Linked DNA regions of Archangium violaceum. The protein of the gene in region 1 interacts with the protein of each later gene in a pairwise test. Links are inferred from orthologs where the notes say so. Each region holds a gene or a part of one and is shown on either strand. Other genes may lie near its edges.

Region 1 (3,058 bases):
CCGCCATCCCCAGGTGGGACAGGGCCTGCTTCTTGTCGCTGATCCGGCTGTAGGCACAGGCCAGGTTGTAGTGGATGCGCGCATCACGCGGATTGAGCGCCCAGGCCCGGTTCAGGGCCTCGATGGCGTCGGAGGCCTGGCCCCGCATCAACCAGGCGGTGCCCAGGCCGAAGAAGGCCACCCAGTTGCGATCGTCGTAGGAGAGGCTCCGCTCGAACTCGGCGGCCGAACCGCCCCAGTTCTTCTCCCCCAGCAGCCGGTTGCCCCGCTCCAGCGCCGCCTTGGCGGCCTCGGGGTTGCGCTTCTCCGAGCGCAGGCGCGACATGGCGGCTCCCCCGCCACGCACCGAGGACGCGGGAGGTGCCTCCGTCACCGGCTGCAGCACCATCAGGCCCCCCTTGCCCAGCACCGGCGCCTGACACCCCGCCCGAGGCCGCACGTAGGCCGTCAGCGTCCGATCCTCCGGGCTGAACAGGGCGAGGATGGGCAGGGTGTCCATGGTGGGGCAGGACGTCCCCTCCAGGCACAGGGTGAGTTGCCCCACCAGCACGTTGCCCTGGAGCACCCCTTCCAGCACCCGGCTCCGGGGGGCGAAATCGCAGGGGCCTCCTCCGGTGGTGAATGCCACGAGCCGATCCTTCTCCGTGCTCAGCTCCACCCGCCCCAGTACGCTCGCCTGGTAGCTCCCCTGAGGAACCGACTCCGCGCTGGCGGCTCCGGGGGCTGCGGCGACGAAGGCCGCGAGGCCGATTGTTCTGGATACGGACGCCATGGGTGGGAGCCGCTCCATCATAGGAGGGGGTCGGCTGGCTTGTAAACGTGCGCCAATGGCTTGACCCATCCCCCCTGCGTTCTTATCATTCCTCCAGCGATTCCTGGGTTTCTCCAGGAGTTTCAGGGATTTGCAGTAAGGAAAGGCTTGTTGAAGGGCTGTCCCCTGCGGGGCGCGTGATGCCCAGCAGAAATTCGAACCGATACGTCCATATCGGGGTCCGTTTCGGGCTCCATGTGCAAGCCCTCCCCTCACGGGATGAGGGAAGCCTACGGAGCCACGACTTCGAACCCCACCTGGCTTTTTTAGGGTTCAATGGACGCTAGGCACACGGCCATGCTGCGGGGGACTTTTTCTTACTCTTGTCGGGAGCGGGGCAGGTGGCGAGCGAGACGGTGGCACAAGAGGGGACGGCTCGGAAGGTGTCGCTGCGCGAGGAGCTGACGGCGCGGCGTAAGGCGATGACGCCTGACATCATCGACGAGCGGGGGCTGAAGGTTCAGGCGCGGTTCCTGGCCACGCCCTACTACCAAAAGGCGAGGACGGTGGCGCTCTACGCTCCCATTCGGGGCGAGGTGCCCACACGGGACATCCTCATCGCGGCGCTGCAGGACGAGAAGATCGTCTGCTACCCGCTGTCCCACGTCCATGGACGCATCCTGTCCTTCCGGGCCATCAAGTCCGAGGCCGAGCTGGAGCCGGGGCGGCTCGGAGTGCGCGAGCCCACCAACTCCGCGGAGCTCATCCCGGTGGACCAGATCGATCTGTTCGTGGTGCCCGGGCTGGGCTTCACGCGCGACGGCAAGCGACTGGGCCGGGGTGGCGGCTATTACGACGCCACGCTCAAGGCGGCCTCGGCACGCAGCCGCCGGGTGGGGCTGGCCTTCGGCGATCAGATCGTCGATACCATGCCGACGACGAATGACGACGTGGACATGGACCTCGTCGTCACCGAGTCGGAGACAATGCGCGGGCTCTACCGCGACTGGGATTTCCTCGACACGTGAAAGTACTCTTCATGGGTGATGTGGTGGGCAGGCCGGGAGTCACGGCCGTGCGCACCCTTCTGCCCAAGCTCATCGCGCGCCACTCGGTGGACCTGGTCGTCGCCAACGCTGAAAACAGCGAAGGCGGCGCCGGGATCTCCCCCGAGTCGGCCGAAGCGCTGCTCGCCAGTGAGGTCAACCTCCTGACGAGCGGCAACCATTTCTGGACCAAGAAGCAGATCCTCCCCTGGGTTCAGGACAACCCGAACCTGCTGCTGCGCCCGGCCAACTACCCGAAGGGGGCGCCGGGCAAGGGGCACACCGTCATCCAGACGCCGGACGGGCGCAAGCTCGGGGTGCTCAACCTCGAGGGGCGCGTCTTCATGAAGCCGCTGGACAACCCGTTCACGGTGGCGCCGGATCTGGTGGCGGAGCTGCGCAAGCAGACGCCCTGCATCCTGGTGGACATGCACTGCGAGGCCAGCAGCGAGAAGAACGCCATGGGCGCGCACCTGGATGGCAAGGTGTCCGCCGTGGTGGGCACGCACACGCACGTGCAGACGGCCGACGAGCGGATATTGCCGGGTGGCACGGCCTTCATCACCGACGTGGGCATGTGTGGCCCGCTGGACTCCGTGATCGGGGTGAAGAAGGAGCTCTCCATCGAGCGCTTCATCACCCTGCGCAACACGCCCTACGAGGTGGCCAAGAACCTCGTCTACCTGCAGGGCGTGGTCATCGACATGGATGACAAGACGGGGAAGGCGCGGAGCATCGAGCGCATCCGCGAGCACCTGCCGGGTACGTAGGCCCTCCCCTCGCCTTCTGTGTCAACCCGGCCGGGTTTTCGGCTAGGTTGCGCGGCGCCATGTCCGAAAATCCGCTGCGCAAGGCGACCCCCCAGGAGCAGTTCGAGGAAGTGACCCGAGGCACCGTGGACATCCAGGTGCCCGAGGATCTGAAGAAGAAGCTCGAGCGCTCGTATGAGACGGGCAAGCCGCTCGTCATCAAGGCGGGCTTCGATCCGAGCCGTCCGGACCTGCACCTGGGCCACTCGCTGCTGCTCACGCGCATGCGGCGCTTCCAGGACTTCGGCCACCAGGTGGTATTCCTCATCGGCGACTTCACCGCGCTGATCGGCGATCCCTCGGGGAAGAACGTCACGCGCCCCGCGCTCACCCGCGACGAGGTGAAGGTCAACGCCCAGACGTACCAGGACCAGGTCTTCAAGGTGCTGGACGCGTCGAGGACGCAGGTGCGCTTCAACTCCGAGTGGTTGGACAAGCTGGGCACGGAGGGG
Region 2 (3,098 bases), 2.1 Mb from region 1 along the record:
CAACGGCCATTTCTGATGCTCCAGGTGAAAACTAAAGGTGAAACGAAGGTGATCAGCTTGGAGGGGGGCGCTCTTAACGCCGCCCCAACCGGATTGTCAAGGAAGCTCGGGGTTTTGCGCCGTTTCTGACGCATTTTCTCCGCCCCGATTGGCCAGCTGCCCACAGGCCCCGGCGATGTCCCGGCCCCGGTTCTGCCGGATGAAGGCGGCGATATGCCCCTCGGTGAGCAGTTCCCGGAAGCGCTCGGCCCGCTCGTCCATGGTCGTCTTGAAGCCGAGCCCGGGGTTCTCGTTGTAGGGGATGAGGTTGACCTTGGCGGGGATGTCCTTGAGCAGCTCGATGAGGCGGTAGGCATCCTCGTCGCTGTCGTTGAAGTCCCGCAGGAGGACGTACTCGAAGGTGATGCGACGGCCCTGGCGCAGGGGGAACTTGCGGCAGGCGTCGAGCAGCGCCGCGATGTTCCACTTGCGATTGACGGGCATCGTCTTGGAGCGCTGCTCGTCGGTGCTCGCGTTGAGCGAGATGGCGAGCTTCACGTCCGTCTCCTGGCCGAAGCGCTCGATCATCGGCACCAGGCCCACGGTGGAGACGGTGATGTGGCGGTGGCTGAAGTTGGGCCCGTCCTCGGACTGGAGGATGGAGAGCGCCGTCTTCAGGTTCTCGAAGTTGTGCAGGGGCTCGCCCATGCCCATGAAGACCAGGTTGGAGAGCGGGCGCAGGGTCTCCAGCTTCTCGTTCTTGCGCACCTCGCGGTTGACCGCGTGCACCTGGGCGACGATCTCCCCCGGGGTGAGGTTGCGCTTGAGACCCAGGGTGCCCGTCATGCAGAAGCTGCACGCCATGGCGCAGCCCACCTGGGTGGACACGCACAGCGTCTTGCGGTCCTCCGAGGGCATGTAGACGGACTCGATGTAGCGACCATCCCGGGTCTTCCACCGGTACTTGATGGTGCCGTCCACCGAGCGCTGCTCGGCGTCCTTCACCAGGGGGACGATCTCCGCGCGCTGCTTGAGCTTCTCGCGCAGGACCTTGGAGAGGTCCGTCATCTCGTCGAAGGACGTGGCGCCGCGCTGGTGGATCCACCGGTAGAGCTGGCCGGCACGGAACGCACGCTCGCCCAATTCCTCGGTGAGGAAGCGGGTGAGGCCCTCCAGCGTGAGACTGGAGACCTCCACGAGCTTCGCGGGCGCGGGGGCCTGCGCGGGCACGGAGGTGGCCGTGATGTCGGCGTTGGCGCTGGTGGGCTCGGGCTGCATCATCATGATTCCAACGAGGGGAGTGTGGGCGTGACTTCCCACAGGATGGGACGCGGAGTCAAAGGAGCGCCCGTCCCCTTCCCTGCTTTTCGTGGGCTGCCGGAAAAGACGACCGGCCCGGCCACCCGCGGAGGAGCGCGGGAGCCGGGCCGGGGTCCTGGGCTCGAGGCCCTACTGCCTACTTCTTGGCCGTCCAGTCGTAGCCGTGGATCTCGGTCTCGCGGAAGAAGTACGCGATCTCGATCTTCGCGTTCTCCAGGCTGTCCGAACCGTGCACCGTGTTCTGGTCGATGCTGGTGGCGAAGTCGCGGCGGATGGTGCCCGGGGCGGCGTTGGCCGGGTTGGTGGCGCCCATGATGTCGCGGTTGGCCAGGACGGCGTTCTCACCCTCCAGCACCATCAGCACCACGGGGCCGGAGATCATGAAGTTCACCAGGTCCTTGAAGAAGGGCCGCTCCTTGTGGACGGCGTAGAAGCCCTCGGCCTGGGCCTGGGACAGCTGCTGCAGGCGGATGGCGACCGGCTTGAGACCCTTCTCCTCGAAGCGGGAGATGATCTTGCCGATGACGCCCTTCTGGAGCCCGTCGGGCTTGATGATGGACAGCGTACGCTCGATGGCCATTGTCGTGGTCCTCGTGTGACGTGTGAGAGGTGGGACTAGCGCTTCTTGTTGGGAGCGCCGCGCTTGACGGCCTCCTGCAGCGTGGTGCCGAGCTCGGCGGGGCTGGCGGACATGAGGATGCCCGCGGACTCCATGGCCTTGATCTTCTCCGAGGCCGTGCCCTTGCCACCGGAGATGATGGCGCCGGCGTGGCCCATGCGCTTGCCCGGAGGAGCCGACTGGCCGGCGATGAAACCGGCGATGGGCTTGGTGAACTCGCGCGCCACGTACTCGGCGCCGCGCTCCTCGGCGTCGCCGCCGATCTCGCCGATCATGATGACGGCGTCGGTCTCCGGGTCCTCGTTGAACAGCTTCAGCACGTCCACGAAGTCCGTGCCGTTGACCGGGTCACCGCCGATGCCCACCGCGGTGGACTGGCCCAGGCCCAGCTGGGTGAGCTGGAACACGGCCTCGTAGGTGAGCGTACCGGAGCGGGACACCACGCCGATGCGACCCGGCTTGTGGATGTGGCCCGGCATGATGCCGATCTTGCACTGGGCGCCCGGGGTGATGACGCCGGGGCAGTTGGGGCCGATCAGGCGCACGCCCGGCCTACCCTGCAGGTAGCGCTTGGCCTTGATCATGTCGTTGACGGGGATGCCCTCGGTGATGGCGATGATGAGGGAGATGCCCGCGTCGGCGGCCTCCATGATGGAGTCGGCGGCGAAGGGAGGCGGAACGAAGACGACCGAGGTGTTGGCGCCGGTCTGCTTCACCGCGTCGGCCACCGTGTTGAACACGGGGACCTTGCCCTCGAAGTCGGTACCGCCCTTGCCCGGCGTGACGCCGGCGACCAGCTTCGTGCCGTACTCCAGCATCTGCTTGGAGTGGAACGAGCCCGCCGAGCCGGTGATGCCCTGGCAGAGGACCTTCGTGTTCTCGTTGACGAGGATGCTCATGGCTTGAACCTTTCTCTGCCCTACTTCAGCGCGGCGACGGCCTTCTCGGCGGCCTGGCGGAGGTTGTCGGCGGGGGTGATGGCGAGGCCGGAGTTGCGCAGCAGATCCTTGCCCTTCTCCACGTTGGTGCCCTCGAGCCGCACCACGAGCGGAACCTTGAGCTGCACTTCCTTCGCCGCGGCGATGATGCCCTCGGCGATGACATCGCACTTCATGATGCCGCCGAAGATGTTGACGAGCACCGCCTTCACGGCCGGGTCGGCGAGGATCAGCTTGAAGGC

The links.
Region 2: the proteins of JQX13_RS48150 (region 1) and ndk interact in binary tests that used the Escherichia coli proteins (3 or more experiments, as listed by UniProt). The link is inferred for Archangium violaceum from one-to-one orthologs.

What each region holds. Positions count from the first base shown.
Region 1 is NZ_CP069338.1:11,390,821-11,393,878, forward strand. The notes cover bases 225-2,965. They hold JQX13_RS48150 (5-formyltetrahydrofolate cyclo-ligase), read left to right. Parts: upstream 225-1,152; coding sequence 1,153-1,779; downstream 1,780-2,965. Other genes in these bases: JQX13_RS48145 (tetratricopeptide repeat protein), read right to left, coding at 225-772; JQX13_RS48155 (TIGR00282 family metallophosphoesterase), read left to right, coding at 1,776-2,567; tyrS (tyrosine--tRNA ligase), read left to right, coding at 2,627-2,965. In the rest of the region: more of JQX13_RS48145, read right to left, coding at 1-224; more of tyrS, read left to right, coding at 2,966-3,058. UniProt on the Escherichia coli protein: Involved in the removal of 5-formyltetrahydrofolate.
Region 2 is NZ_CP069338.1:9,313,060-9,316,157, reverse strand. What follows is about bases 158-2,938. They hold ndk (nucleoside-diphosphate kinase), read right to left. Parts: upstream 1,880-2,938; coding sequence 1,436-1,879; downstream 158-1,435. Other genes in these bases: sucC (ADP-forming succinate--CoA ligase subunit beta), read right to left, coding at 2,838-2,938; sucD (succinate--CoA ligase subunit alpha), read right to left, coding at 1,915-2,817; rlmN (23S rRNA (adenine(2503)-C(2))-methyltransferase RlmN), read right to left, coding at 158-1,260. Also shown: rpsP (30S ribosomal protein S16), read right to left, coding at 1-10; more of rlmN, read right to left, coding at 97-157; more of sucC, read right to left, coding at 2,939-3,098. UniProt on the Escherichia coli protein: Major role in the synthesis of nucleoside triphosphates other than ATP. The ATP gamma phosphate is transferred to the NDP beta phosphate via a ping-pong mechanism, using a phosphorylated active-site intermediate.